One region of the Bradyrhizobium sp. B120 genome, then DNA from elsewhere that is predicted to be linked to it. Evidence: riboswitches for the same ligand, from Rfam matches in the RefSeq annotation. Region 1 holds a riboswitch; the other holds the start of a gene.
The links. A riboswitch is a leader RNA that binds a small molecule or an ion and turns the genes downstream of it on or off. The one in region 1 is predicted to bind ZMP and ZTP.

Region 1 (7,422 bases):
TCATCTTCCAGGAGCCGATGACCTCGCTCAATCCAGTGCTGACCATCGGCGAGCAGATCGCCGAGAGCCTGCGCCGCCACGAGGCGGTGACCAGGAAGCAGGCGCTCGAGCGCACCATCGAGATGCTGCAGCTGGTGCAGATCCCCAACGCCGCGGGCCGCGTGCATCACTATCCGCACCAGTTCTCCGGCGGCATGCGCCAGCGCGTGATGATCGCGATGGCGCTGGCCTGCCGGCCCAAGCTCGTGATCGCGGATGAGCCGACCACCGCGCTCGACGTCACCATCCAGGCGCAGATCCTCGACCTGCTGCAGGACATGAAGGAGCGCCTCGGCATGGCGGTGATGCTGATCACGCACGCGATGGGCGTGGTCGCGGAGACTGCGCAGCGCGTCGTCGTGATGTATGCCGGCAAGGTGGTGGAAGAGGCACCGGTCGACGAATTGTTCGGCAATCCGAGCCATCCCTACACCCAGGGCCTGATCCGCTCGATCCCGCGCATCGATCTCGACGCCGAGCACAAGACCCGGCTGGAAGCGATCGGCGGCTCGGTGCCGATCCTGATCAACCCGCCGCCCGGCTGCCGGTTTGCTTCCCGCTGCAAACACGCCATGAGCATCTGCACCGACCGGGAGCCGCGGCTGCGCGAGATCGCGCCCGGCCATCGCATGGCCTGCCACCTCGGAGACGCGTCATGAGCGAGCCGCTGCTGCGCGTCAGCAATCTGAAGAAGCACTTTCCGGTGCTCGGCGGCCTGTTGTCGCGCGAGGTCGGGCAGGTCTATGCGGTCGATGGCGTGTCGTTTGCGGTCAACCGCGGCGAGACGCTGGGGCTGGTCGGCGAATCCGGTTGCGGCAAGTCGACCACCGGGCGTTGCGTCTTGCGGCTGATCGAGCCGACCTCGGGCGAAGTCGTGTTCGACGGCCAGAACGTGATCGGGCTCGGCGGCGGCGACCTGCGCGCCATGCGGCGCAACATGCAGCTCGTCTTCCAGGACCCGTTCGCCTCGCTCAATCCGCGCATGACGGTCGGCGCGATCCTCGCCGAGCCGTTCATCATTCATAACCTCGTGACCTCGGCCAGCGAGCGCGAGGACCGCGTCGCGCGCCTTCTGGTCAAGGTCGGGCTGAAGGCCGAACACATGCGGCGCTATCCGCATGAATTCTCCGGCGGCCAGCGCCAGCGCATCGCGATTGCCCGCGCACTGACCTTGGAGCCGAAGCTGATCGTGTGCGACGAGCCGGTCTCGGCGCTCGACGTCTCGATCCAGGCCCAGGTCATCAACCTGCTGGAGGATCTGCAGGCCGAGCTGAACCTCACCTATCTGTTCGTGGCCCACGATCTCTCGGTCGTCGAGCACATCTCCGACCGCGTCGCGGTGATGTATCTCGGCCGCATCGTCGAGCTTGCCAAGGCCAGCGATCTCTACCGCAACCCGCAGCATCCCTACACCAAGGCGCTACTTTCGGCGGTGCCGGTCGCGGACCCCAAGGCGAAAAAGCTGCGCATCCGACTGAAGGGCGACGTGCCGAGCCCGATGAACCCGCCGAAAGGCTGCCACTTCCACACCCGCTGCCCGATCGCCGAAGAGCGTTGCCGGCAGACCGCGCCGGAGCTGCGCGAAGGCAGCAACGGGCACTCTGTGGCCTGCCATCTGGCGTAGGGGCGGATGCTCCGCAGCGCACGCTGCTCCCGGACCGTCACCCTGAGGAGCGCGTAGCGCGTCTCGAAGGGTCGACGGCCACCAGCCGGGCCGTACATCCTTCGAGACGCCGCTTCGCGGCTCCTCAGGATGACGGTGTAGAGAGCATTGCGCGACGATTAGCGCCGTTGCCTCTTCACGGCCTTCGCCTTGGCCTTTGCTTTGGTTTCAACGCCTGCTCTATGCGGTGAGGCAGGCGGGTCCGCCCTCCCCTCGCTCTCACTCGCCTCCGTCCGTAGCGTATCGAGCAACCAGTCGCGGAAGGCGCGCATGCCCGGCGTCACTTCCCGCGACTTCAGCCAGGTCAGCCAATAGGACCCCGCCGGGACTTCGGCCGCGAACGGCCGCACCAGCCGGCCGGACGCCAGCTCATTGCCAAACATCGCTGTCGGCACCAGCCCGACGCCGACGCCGCGCGCCGCGGCCTCGGCCATCGCGACCGAACTGTCGAAGATCGGTCCCTGGATTTTCGGGCACGGCGCACCGGCCACCGCAAACCACAACGGCCATTCCTCGGCGCGGTAGGAGCGCAGCAGGAACTCCTGCGCGAGATCCGACGGCTTGCGCAGCCGGCCCGCCACGTCAGCACAGCACACCGGCGAGAGCGGCGCGGACAGCAGATGGATCGCCTCGGTGCCGTGCCAGGAGCCGTCGCCGAAGCGCAGCGCGAGATCGAGCCCGTCGCCCGCGATGTCGACGCGGTTGTTGTTGGTGAGTAGGCGCAGGTCGATATAGGGATGCGCGCGCTTGAAGCGATCGACCCGCTGCAGCAGCCATCCGGTCGCAAACGTCGTGACGCAGCCGACGGTGACGACCTCGTGCGTGCCCTTGGCCTCGATGCGGTCGATCGCAGCCCCGATCCGGTCGAGCGCGTCGGTCAGCACCGGCAACAGCGCCAGTCCCTCGTCGGTGAGCACCAGCCCGCGCGGCAGGCGGCGGAACAGGCTTGCGCCCAGCAGCTCCTCGAGCTGCTTGACCTGGTGGCTGATCGCGGTCTGCGTCACGCGCAGTTCCAGGCCCGCGCGGGTGAAGCTCAACAGCCGCGCGGACGCCTCGAAGGCGCGCAACGCGTTCAGCGGGAGATGCCGGCGCACGGCGTCATGACCAAGTTTTCCTCATGCCTCGTTGTATAAATGATTGTTTGTGCTCCGTCACGCCGCCCGGCAGGTTCGCGCCGCCAACGGAGACGAGAGATGCTGACGAGACGGACATTTGGATTGCGCGCGCTGGGCCTTGCGGTTTCCTGCACTTTGCCGCGGCCAGGCGCCGCGGCAGGACAGAGCGCCGCGGCAGGACAGAGCGCAGCGGCGGGACCAGGCGAGCCGGCAAAGCGGCTGCAGGAGGAGTTTGCACGCATTGAGCTGGCGACCAGCGGCCGACTCGGCGTCGCCGCGCTCGACATGGAGACCGGATTGCGCGCGAGCCTGCGCGGCGACGAGCGGTTCCCGATGTGCAGCACCTTCAAGGCGCTGGCGTCGGCCGCGGTGCTGCATCGGGTCGACCGCGGCGAATCCAGCCTCGACCAGCGCGTGCGGTTCGAGGCCAAGGATATCTTGGCCAATTCGCCCGTCACCAAGGAGCATGTCGCGTCGGGCATGACGCTGGCCGAAATCTGCGAGGCCGCCATCACGCGGAGCGACAACACCGCGGGCAATATGATCCTTCGCGAGATTGGCGGGCCGGCCGGCTTGACCGGCTTCTTCCGCACCATCGGCGACAATGTCAGCCGGCTCGACCGCTGGGAGCTAGCGCTGAACGAGGGCGTATCAGGCGATCCGCGCGACACGACGAGCCCCGTCGCGATGCTGAAGAATCTGCAGCGCGTGGTGATCGGCGATGTTCTGCAGGCTGCCTCGCGCCAGAAGCTGGTGGACTGGATGGTCGCCAACAAGACCGGCGACACGAGGCTGCGCGCCGGCGTGCCGCGCGACTGGCGGGTTGGCGACAAGACCGGCACCGGCGAGCGCGGCACCTATAACGATATCGGGGTGTTCTGGCCGCCCGGCCGCAAGCCGATCGTGGTGACGGTCTACCTGACCGGCGCAAGCGCGCCGATGGAGAAGTGCAACGAGGTGATCGCCAATGTCGCGCGCGCCGTTGCCAATGCGAGCACCGGACAGACCGGCTAGAGCCGCACAACGCCGCGCGGCACAACGGCGTTGCGCGGCGCGACATCCCTGCGCGGCTTGAAAATCGCTGCGCGGCTTGGCAGCAACCAAGGATCATGCGACGCTCAATCCGAATGGCGATGCTGATAGCAGGCCATACGGAGGACACGTCTTGTATCGCCGCATCGCCCTCGCCGCGCTGTTGGTTGCCGGCAGTATCCACAGCAGCCTCGCTGCGGCCGATCCGGCACGCTGCCGCGAGCTGATCCGCAAATACGAAACCGACAAGGCGCAGCTCAGCGCGGTCGAGATCTCGCTGACCCTGTTCGCGGCGGCCAATGCCGATTGCATCAATCTCGCCACCGCGCTGCTCGATGGCGGCGCCTCGATCGATGCGCGGGACCGGCTCGGCGCAAGGCCGCTGAGCCACGCCGCCCGCTCCGGCCATCTCGACATGGTCGACCTGCTGCTGGCGCGCGGCGCGCCGGTCGATGCCCGCAACCTCGCGGGATCGACCGCGCTGTATCTTGCCGCCGAGCGCGGCCATGTCGCGATCGTGCAGCGCCTGATCGATCGCGGCGCCGACGTCAATCTCACCGGACGCAGTGGTGCATCGGCGGTTGCGGCCGCCGCCTACGCCGGCCGGGATACGGTGGTGCGCATGCTGCTGGCGCACGGCGCCGACGCCCGCAAGGCCGACGACACCGGCAAGCCGCCGGTCGTGTATGCGGCCGCCGGCGGTCAGCTCGGCATCGTCAAGCAGCTGCTCGCGCTCGATATCGACGTCAACGCGCGCTACGCCAACGATCTCACGCTGCTGATGTGGGCGGCCGGACCGGATGAGACCGTGCCGGAGGCGCAGGCGCTCGAGGTCGTCGCGCATCTGCTGGACGCAGGCGCCAGGGTCGACGAACGCGACGCGCGCGGACGCACGGCGCTGATGATCGCCGCCGAGGGCAACCATCCGGCCATCGCGAAAACACTGCTGGCCCACGGCGCCGATGCGGCACTGGCCGACAAGGCCGGCAAGCACGCCGCCGATCTCACCATCCTGTCCGCGCTGCGCGAGGAGCTGACGCGGCGCTGAAGCATTGACGCGATGGACTCATGAGTTGCGGAAGGTCCGCAGGTCGGCTAAATTCTCCTCCACGAAGAGTCTCCGTGCTCATTCGTCCTATCGCGCGACTGGCGAGCTAACGTGGAATAGACCACGGGGAAGCGCGAAGGGTTCCGACGCCGATCGCCTGGGCACCAATCTGCTGGAAAACAGCGTGTTGAGGAGCCCGATCATGCCGTCATTTCGCAACGAACTGTCTATCAACGATCAAGAGATCGCTGCTGCCCTTATAGGGGAAGAGCGCCGTCAACAGGACGGCGTCGAACTTATTCCGTCCGAGAATTACACCTACCCGGAGGTGCTTGAGCTGCTCGGATCGGTCTTCACCAATAAATACTCCGAGGGATATCCGGGACGCAGATACTACGGCGGCCAGCAGTATACGGACGACGTCGAGAACCTCGCACGCCAGCGGGCCTGCTCGCTTTTTCGTGCCGAGCACGCCAACGTTCAGCCGCTTTCCGGATCACCGATGAATCAGGCCGTCTATCTCGGCCTATTGCAGCCCGGCGACACGATTCTCGCGATGGACCTGTCCCACGGCGGTCATCTCACCCACGGCGCGCCGGTGTCCCACATGGGGCGCTTGTTCAACTTCGTTCGCTACAAGACGGCCCCGTCAAACGGCGCGATCGATTTCGATGAATTGCGCGCGATTGCGCGTGAAGCGCGTCCGAAGATGGTGTTGTGCGGCTACAGCTCCTATCCGCGCGACCTGGACTATGCGGCGTTCAAGAATATCGCCGACGACGTTGGCGCGCTCACGATGGCTGACGTGAGCCATTACGGCGGATTGGTTGCCGCGAATGTCATGCGCAATCCGCTTGATGCCGGCTTCGACGTCATGACGACGACATCCCACAAGACACTGCGCGGCCCCCGCGGCGGGATCATCCTGTGCCGAAAGGAGAATGCCGGTCGGATCGATGCTTCCGTCTTTCCAGGTTTGCAGGGCGGACCTCACATGAACGTTGTGGCCGGGATTGCCGTGACGCTCAAGAAGGCGGCGACCTCGGACTTCCAGGTTTACGCGCGGCAGGTTCTGCACAACGCGAAGGTTCTTGCCGGCGCGCTGATGGAACGCGGGATGAAGCTGGTCACGGACGGGACCGACAATCACATGCTGGTCGTCGATACCGTCGCGTCCGTCGGAATGGATGGGCGAGCAGCCGAGGACGTGCTCGATGCCATCGCGATCACCACAAACAAGCAGGTTATTCCAGACGATCCGCGCCCGCCGCTCAGGCCAAGCGGTGTTCGCCTTGGGACGCCGGCAGCGACCACACGTGGCATGGGAGATTCCGAAATGCGCCGTATCGGCGAGTTCATTGCAGGGGCTCTGCAGGCGAACGGAGACGATGCGGTCCTCGCGCGTCTCAGGTCGGAGTGCATCGAGATGTGCCGAGCCTTTCCTGTTCCAGGCGTGGTGTCCGGGTCTCGACCGAACTGATCGGCTCTACGCCGGCAACCACAACTTGGCGCGCAGACGTACAGAACGGGGTCGGGCGCCGACGCCCGACCTCGACCGCCAAAAACGCACATGCGGCAGCCCTGCGCTCGCGTGGAGGTCAACCTGCCTGCCGCTCACAGCCCCGCCAGATAGTCCACCAGCGCGGCGAGGTCGTCGGGCGACGTCGCCAGCATCAGATCGGACATGCCGGGATTGTTGCCGCGCGCGCGGGTGCGGAAATCGGCGATGGTTTTCGCGAGGTAGTCGCGCCCCATGCCGGCAAGCCGCGGCACCGTGCCGTCGCCCTGGAAGCGATCGAGATGGCAGGCCGGGCAACCGACCGAAGCGCTGGCGCTGAGCGCCTTCGCTGCGACGTCCTTGGGCGCGCTCGGCTGGCCGAGGTCAGGCCATGGCTTCTGCGAAAAATATTCCGCGATCGCCAGCATGTCGTCGCGCTCGAACTGGGTCGCGATCGGCTGCATGATCTCGCTCTTGCGATCGCCGCGCTTGAAATCGCGGAGCTGGATGTAGAGATAGCCGGCCTGCTGGCCCCAGATCGTCGGAATGGTCTTGTCGACGGGCTTGCCGTCCTCGCCGTGGCAACCGGTGCAGACCTGCACCTTCTCCTCGATCGTCTCCGCGCGCGCTTGGGCCCCAATCAGCAGCAGCGCGGCGCAAATCAATAATTTACCAAGCATCCGCTTATCCCGAGGCGCCGTTACCATCTACCTCCGTCATTGCGAGGAGCTCGCGACAAAATTGCGAGGCAATTTTGCGCTGAAGCGACGAAGCAATCCATGCGTCAGCAGACGCGGCACGATGGATTGCTTCGCTTCGCTCGCAATGACGCGGTTAGAGCTTTCATCCAAACAAAACCGAGGCGGGACCGGACCGGTCCCGCCTCGCCGTCAATGCTTGCACGCGCGATGATGCATCCCGCCCCGGCTCAGTCGAGCGTGAAGGCGATGATGTTGTTGCCGCGCTTGAAATCGAGCTGGACGTTGCCACCGGCACCGACCACGACATATTGCTTGCCGCCGATCAT
Region 2 (7,422 bases), 3.5 Mb from region 1:
GCCCGCCGAACAGCGGGTTGTCGGTCTCGCGCGGCGTGGTGTGCCGTTGCACGAGGACCTCGCCCTTGAACGCGTCACCCTTCACCGTGTAGCTGCCGGTGTAATAGAGATAGGCATCGCCGCCGAGAATTTGCCCGTCGCGGAAAAGAATCACTCCGCTGCCCTTGCCGACGCGTCCGTCAAGCAGGGTGACGTGGATTGAGTACAGCCCGTTCTTCATAACGTCCCATGTACCGGCTGCCGCGCCCGCAGCAATCCGGATTGGTTTTTTATGCCAAAGCGAGCAACCTCGTGCAATGCGGCAGGTTGATTCCGGGGGTATCCGGACTGACCGTGAACCCTCGGTTCCTGCCAGGCGGTGTGACGGCGCGATGACAGCGGACCGTGCGCGCGAATCGAACTGGCCCGCGAAATGCATAGCTCTGGTTGCACTGGCCGGTGAGTGCTGGAGCGAACACATGTCAGACTGGATTGATTCGGGCGGCCGATTGGCGCGCCCTCGCATTGCCAATGGAACTTGGGCCCGTCGTGCGGGCCGTGTAATGGTGTCTCTCGGGCTGATGATGCTGGTGTTGGCCGCGGCCGTACAAATCGCGCGGGCGCGCGATCCCGACGGACGCTACGCCAATTCTCCGCTCAAGGAATGGTTCGACGGTCTGCGCAGCGGCAAGGGACCGTGCTGCTCGGATGCCGACGGCAGCGCGGTCAGCGACGTCGATTGGGAATCGAAGGACGGGCATTACCGCGTGCGTCTCGACGGAGCCTGGGTCGACGTCCCCGACGAGGCTGTGGTGACCGAGCCCAACCGGGTCGGCCGCGCCATGGTCTGGCCGATCAAGAGCTACATGGGCGTAACGATCCGCTGTTTCATGCCCGGCAGCATGACGTAGCGGACCGGTCTTCGCTCATACGTATTTCTGGTCGCGCTCGAGCAGCTCGATCGAGATGCCCTGCGGGCCGCGGATGAAGCAGATCCGCACGCCGGGGCGGATCGTGGTCGGCTCCTTGGTGAACTCGACGCCCTTGGCCTTGATCTCGGCCGCGACCGCGTCGATGTCCTTCACGGTCAGGCCGAAATGATCGAGCCCCTGATACGGCGTCACCGGCGGGGCGTTGACGCCGTCGCCATGCGTCACCTCTGCGATGAACACCTTGGCGCCGCCGAGCTGGACGTCGATGCGGCCGGGGCCGCGGATGATCTCGCCGCCGAGAATGTCGCGCAGCCAGGTCGCGGTGGCCTCGGGATCGGGACTGCGCAGATGGACGTGGTCCCAGGTGACGACAGGCATTGCGATCTCCTTGTAGTTCTCGCGCGCGCTTGGGGTGCGGCACTCGCTCTCGGGCGGCGCAAATCTAGCGATCGGTCCGTTGGGATACCATCCCTCCGTGATGCCAGCCGCAAGATTGTCGTCCCGGAATGAAACCATTCCGGCCGTCGGTGATTGTTCTCGCGTGGCCGCTCGACCTGCGGCCGTCCCGGATGCCGCATGCTGCGATGCCTGCGGCTTCTGTGCTGGGTGGCGGCTTGATCGGGCGTCGAGGGTGAGGGCACGACGATGCGGATCGGCTTGGCGTCGCTTCGAAGGTTTACCGCCGGGCGTCTCGGTGAGGGCGGCCTTTACGCCAGCCTGCTGCTGTCGATCATCGCGGTCGCCGGAATTGCGGCGTGGTTCATGCTTCCCGAGCCGAGCGATGCCGGAGATCAGGATGTCTGGCCGGTGTCTTCCGCCGTCATCCGCACTGTGCAGGACGCATCGACCGGGGCGCAGCAAGGCCAGATCGCAAATCAAGCCGCAAAGGATGTGCCAGCTGCACCGGCTGGTGAGCCGGCCACCGTCGGCGTGGCCACCGCCGCTCAGCCGGCCGAGGCGGCCAAGGCGTCCGAGCCGGGTACCGAACGATCGCCGCTGGACAGGTTGCGGATCGCCTCGCAATCCTGGCGGCGCGGCGGGCTGGGTTCGAAGGTGCTGGTCACCCTGACGCTGCGCAACGCCAATGATTTCGCGGTGAAGGATATCGAGATCGCCTGCGCCTTCATCCGCGGCGACGGCAGCCCCGTGACCGAACGCAAGCGGCTGATTCCGGACACCATCGCCATGAAGAGCCGCAAGACCTACCCGCCGATGCTGATCGGGTTCGTAAATGTTAACGCAAACAAGGCGAAATGCACGGTCGTGACCGCCAGCCGCGCCTAGAGCACTTTCGGTTCTGATTTAATCAGAACCGAAGCTCTAGCTTTTTGTTTTGACGCGTTTTCTTCACGCGAACCGGTACCCACTTCGCTCGAAAACGCTCCCAACCCCGCATCTCGAAAAAGTGACCGGGAATTGACTTGCCGGGTGAACCGTAACGGCCAGGCAGGAACTAACTAATAAGCCGACCGTTAGAGAACGACCCGGAAGCGCAGGATGGCGTCTGTCCGGGTGATCATGCGCAGACGATGAATTCGTTGCGCGATGACAGATGTCGTCGCGTCGAGTTGAACCGCGCCCGTAGCGCGGGGGGAGCTACCAAAATGCCTGTGGCGCGTTATTTCCTGTTCGTTGGTGGCGTGCTGCTCGCGCTGCTCTTCGTCGTCAATGCCATCGTACCGCAGGAGGCCGTGGTCGCCGGCCAGGGCCTGTCGTCGCCCGGCGTCGACAGCAAGACCGTGGTACGCATCAAGTCGACCCAGAAACTGCCGGAGCGGGTGGTGTACGACACCAACCTGCCGACTATCGTTCCGTCGCAGGTGAACGCGGTTGCCGCAGCGGCCCCGGCGGCTGCCAGTGATACGTCGGCGCAGGCCCGCGTCCGCAACACGTTCGCCCAGTTCATTCCGCCGGAGAAGGCTGACGCGCAGAAAGGCGCGGTGGTGGCCGAGGCGAAGCCGGCCGAGCAGCCGGTGCAGGCGCCGAAGAAGCACAAGATTGCGCGCAGCCACACCCATTCCCAGCAGCCGATGCGGCTGGCCCAGCCCGGCATGTATCAGCCTTACCGTGTGGCGCAGCAGCAGCCGCGCATGGGTTTCTTCGGCGGCTTCGGCACCTGGTAGGTAACGACACGCCGCAATCGCCAATCGACACGCCGCCGCAAGCATTTGCGGCGGCATTTTCATGTCCGCCAGATCAGGCGGGTAACCGGCTGCGGGAATCCGCCCGGGTGGCCGGAACCGGCTAGCGCGGCAGGCGCGGAATCTTGTCGGCGAAGCCGTTGTAGCAGGTCAGCCGCTCGTCCTCTTCCTTGACGAACCGGCATTCGGCGACGCCCTTGGCAGGGGCGGCCTTCGGCTTGGGCTGCGGCTTGAAGATCTCGTCGTAGCACATCAGCCGCTCCTTGGTGGCGTCGTCGATGTCCTGGCAGGCCTGCAGCTTCTGCGCGACCGATTGCGGCTTGCCGGGTGCTGCGGCCTTCTCGCCCTTCTTGGCCGCCGATTTCTTTCCGACCTGGACCAGCGGCTTGTCGCCGACCATCGGCTGCGGGGCCGCCGCCGGCTTGTCGGCGGCGGGAGGTGGCGTGGTGGCTGGAGCGGTGCCTTGAGCAAGCGCGGCAGCCGGGCAGAGGAGCGCCAGCGCGAGGATGATATGTCTCATGGTGAAAATGTCCGAAGTGGCGTGATGACCGGAAGGATGGCGCCGGGGATCGGAAAAGCCCGGCAAGCGCCGAGACTTATCGCAAGTTCTGCCCGAATCCTACCCCCGGAGGGGTCCCGCCCGGCACCGATCCACCGGCAAAATAGGGGCAATTCGTCGCCGGTTCGGCCGCAAGGGAGCGTGATTTGCGTTTGCCGGGCCGGGCGGCTATGACGGCGCCATCTGCGCGACTGGCGCTTGGATGGACCACCATCGGGGAGCGCAGAGACTGAACGCCGCGCGCCTGGGCACCGCTTCGAAACGGAGGTGCCATGACGGCGAACATTCTTGATGGGCATGCACATGCCCAAATTGTCATCGACAAGGTTGCCAGCGAACTGGACCGGCTGCCCCGCGCGCCCGGGCTCACGGTCGTGCTGGTAGGTTGTGACCCGGCGAGCCAGATCTACGTACAGAGCAAGGTCAGGATGGCCGAGCGGCTTGGTCTGCGCGGCGAGGTCGAACGCCTGCCGGATGACGCCAGCGAGGCCGATCTGCTTGCCAGGATTGACGCGCTCAACGCGCGCGACGATGTCGACGGCATCCTGATCCAGCTGCCGCTGCCGGCGCATATCGACGCCTTGCGCGTGATGGCGGCGGTCGATCCTGCGAAGGATGTCGACGGCCTGCATGCGCTGAATGCAGGCCGGCTGTTTCACGGCGACGATGCCTTGGTGCCGTGCACGCCGCTCGGCTGTCTCCGGCTGATCAAGTCGATCCGGCCTGATCTCACCGGCGCGCATGCCGTCGTGATCGGCAGCTCCAACATCGTCGGCAAGCCGATGGCCGCGCTGTTGCTGCAGGAGCAGGCGACCGTGACGCAAACCCACATCCACACCCGCGGCATCAGCAAGATCTGCCGTCAGGCCGATATCCTGGTCAGCGCGGTGGGGAAGGCTGGGCTCGTGCGCGGCGACTGGATCAAGCCGCAGGCCATCGTGATCGACGTCGGCACCACGCGCGTCGAGAAGCCGGACGGCGGCTACGCGGTGTGCGGCGACGTCTTCTTCGACGAGGCGGTGCAGGTCGCCGGCGCGATCACGCCGGTGCCGCGCGGCGTCGGCCCGATGACGATCGCCTGCCTGATGGAGAACACCGTGAAGGCCGCCAAGGCGAGGGCGGCCCGGCTGCAATAGCAGCGGGAGCTTGCAGCGAGACGCGGGCGGCAAGTGCCGCTCGCGTCGTTTCCGCGCGCCCGGAGCCCGGTGCGCGAAGTTCATGACCCCGGAGGTCATGGCAAGCCCGCAGCATTGGTCTATCGTCGCGCGACAGACGGAGGCGCGCGATGCTGTATGCGGAAGATCTCACCGAGGGCCAGACATTCCAGCTCGGCACCTACACGATCGGCGAAGCCGAGATCCTGGAGTTCGCCGGCAAATATGATCCGGTGCCGATCCATACCGATCCCGTCGCGGCTGCGGCGGGCCCGTTCGGCGGCCTGATCGCGAGCGGCTTCAACACCATTGCGATCTATCAGCGGCTCGTCGTGGAGGCGATCTGGACCAAGGTGGCGGGCATCGTCGGGCGGAGCTTCGAGATCCGCCTGCCGAGCCCGGTTCGCCCGGGCGCCACGCTCACCGGCCAATCCGAGATCCAGAAAATCACCATCAGGCCGGAGCGGCGCGACGCCGTCGTGATCTTCAAGACCGAGCTCGTCAACGACGAGCAGCGTCCCGTGCTTGTCCTGGTTCTCGATGCGCTGATCCACATGCGGCCGGCGGAGCAGCAGCGGACGTAGCCTCCGCCCGGATCGATCTGGCCGCCCGGCGATGCTGCGGCTACCATGGCAAGCCTCCGCCGACCTGCAGCGTATCAATGACGTCGTCTTGATTTGGCCTGGTCGCCGGGCAGCAAGTTCGTCGATACGGTGCAAGACGGATGGCATGGGCATGAAGCGCAGCAAGCAGACGCGCGGCAAGGTCGAAGCCAAACTGCGCAAGGCTGAGGAATGGCGTCGCACACTGGCACAACGCGCCGCCGAACGGCAGCGCCTGCGCGACTACAAGATCGCGCTGGCGCGCGACGAGGTTGCGGTGGTCACGAGCCAGCTCGCCCCCTCGAACAGCTATTCGACTCCAGATTTCGTCGAACGCGGAACCTATCGGCCCGAACCTTTCGTCTGCAAGGATTGCGGCGTTGCCGAGGTCTGGACGCCGTTGCAGCAGAAATGGTGGTACGAGACCGCCAAGGGCGACGTGTTCACCAAGGCCGTGCGCTGCCGGGCCTGCCGCACCAGGGCGCGCGCACGCAAATCCGCCGCGCGCCGCGTGCATCTGGAAGGCATCGCCAGGAAGCAGCCTTCCGCCTCGTAGAGCCGCAGCGTCACACTTCACATAGCGATGGATATGGAACCCGCGCGCACGCGGTCAATGCGTCGCGCGTGCGGAACGTTTCGTGCCCTGATCGGTTCGAGACTTCGAAGCCCGCGGCGACGGGCGCGGGCGGGGAGGAACCAGCCAAGGAATCCATTCAAGGAAACATCCAAAGGCCGGAACCAACAAGCAGGAGCAGCGGATGAAGCTTAATTCCACGCAAGTCAAGCAGACCATGACGCAACTGAACGCCCAGGTGCTTCCGGACGATCATCCGGCGGTGGCGCAGCTGAACAGCGTGTTCGGCGAGCACACATTCTTCGTCGACACCACCGGGCTCAAGGTGCTCGAACCCGCCCAGTCCTCCGACATTCCGGGGCAGACCGGCGAGGTGGTGAGCCTTGCCGAGTGGAGCGATCCGGAGCTGACGTCGCTGCGGCCGCACGAGCCCGAACCGACCGGCGTGCTCATCACGCTCGAACCCAGCAAGCACTAGGAGCGTTTTCGCAATCGGCCTTCTTGATGGCGACAGTCTCCAACGTCACATCAAGAGGTGCCGAAAGTCACATGGCAAATCAGCGCCGCCTGCGTATGCATCGGTTCGAGATGGGTATCCAGGCGGTGAGGGCCAGATGGGGATCGTGCGGCGCTGGAGCTCTGACGAGGACGAGAAGCTCAGAGAACTCGCCAGGGCCGGCAAGAACGCTCTCGAGATCAGCAACGAACTGACCCGCAGCGCTTCGGCCGTGCGCCGGCGCGCCGAAGTACTGTCGGTCCTTATCATGGCAAAGGCGTTTCGCGCGCGCCCCTCGCATGTCGCCACCCATCTCGAGCGGGTCGCGATCGACGCGATCCGACATCGTCGGCCGTTTCCCGCGGGTGTCGGCCCGAGCACCATTGCCGGAATGATCGAGAAGGGCTGGATCCTGCCGGAGATGGGGCGGAAATATCGCGTCACCGATGCCGGCGTGGAGGCCGTGCGCCGGAAGATCCCGAGCGGGTGAGGGCCGGCGGCGGCAAGACGTGCCGTGGACCGACGCGCGATAGCCGGCGGGAAGCAAGATTCTCCGCCCGGGAAGGGCGCTCGCGCCGTTGAAGGAGGAGGAGGCTGACATTCTGCGGTCTCCCGTCCGTCCAACCGTCCGGCCCGATCGTCCTAATGCTCAACGCCCAGCAAGCCCCAGAAGACCGATACCAGCGTTTCGCCGATCTCGCGCCGTTCGTCCGTGAAGCGATCAGCACCATCGCCGCATTGAGCACGGCGCAGCGGCTGGATGTGGAATTCCTCGAACGCGAATTCATCCCCGCGCTGGGGCTCAATGACGAACTGCTTCACGAGCAGCCGCCGGAGCTTGCACCGAGTTTCGGCAAGGGTCTTCACCTTTGGCAGTATCCGAACCAGCTCGCGCCGTACCTGGTCTGGCTCGCGCGCAACGCGCCCGGCATTTCCTCCTATATGGAAATCGGCTGCCGCTGGGGCGGCATGTTCATCCTGGTTG

Region 2: linked by a shared signal. The riboswitch ahead of ACOIX3_RS23580 (bifunctional 5,10-methylenetetrahydrofolate dehydrogenase/5,10-methenyltetrahydrofolate cyclohydrolase) and the one ahead of glyA (serine hydroxymethyltransferase) in region 1 are both predicted to bind ZMP and ZTP.

Annotation. Positions count from the first base shown of each region.
Region 1 is NZ_CP185242.1:1,631,808-1,639,229, reverse strand. It holds gene ACOIX3_RS07785 (ABC transporter ATP-binding protein) at 1-698, shown strand, start outside; gene ACOIX3_RS07780 (dipeptide ABC transporter ATP-binding protein) at 695-1,663, shown strand; gene ACOIX3_RS07775 (LysR substrate-binding domain-containing protein) at 1,822-2,796, opposite strand; gene bla (class A beta-lactamase) at 2,896-3,831, shown strand; gene ACOIX3_RS07765 (ankyrin repeat domain-containing protein) at 3,983-4,897, shown strand; ZMP/ZTP riboswitch at 4,982-5,067, shown strand; gene glyA (serine hydroxymethyltransferase) at 5,100-6,377, shown strand; gene ACOIX3_RS07755 (c-type cytochrome) at 6,512-7,075, opposite strand; gene ACOIX3_RS07750 (pyrroloquinoline quinone-dependent dehydrogenase) at 7,324-7,422, opposite strand, start outside.
Region 2 is NZ_CP185242.1:5,107,550-5,114,971, reverse strand. It holds gene ACOIX3_RS23610 (GrlR family regulatory protein) at 1-220, opposite strand, end outside; gene ACOIX3_RS23605 (hypothetical protein) at 459-890, shown strand; gene ACOIX3_RS23600 (VOC family protein) at 906-1,289, opposite strand; gene ACOIX3_RS23595 (hypothetical protein) at 1,557-2,195, shown strand; gene ACOIX3_RS23590 (hypothetical protein) at 2,516-3,034, shown strand; gene ACOIX3_RS23585 (hypothetical protein) at 3,156-3,572, opposite strand; ZMP/ZTP riboswitch at 3,789-3,868, shown strand; gene ACOIX3_RS23580 (bifunctional 5,10-methylenetetrahydrofolate dehydrogenase/5,10-methenyltetrahydrofolate cyclohydrolase) at 3,884-4,747, shown strand; gene ACOIX3_RS23575 (MaoC/PaaZ C-terminal domain-containing protein) at 4,897-5,349, shown strand; gene ACOIX3_RS23570 (zinc-ribbon domain containing protein) at 5,501-5,923, shown strand; gene ACOIX3_RS23565 (hypothetical protein) at 6,126-6,419, shown strand; gene ACOIX3_RS23560 (hypothetical protein) at 6,556-6,927, shown strand; gene ACOIX3_RS23555 (hypothetical protein) at 7,083-7,422, shown strand, end outside.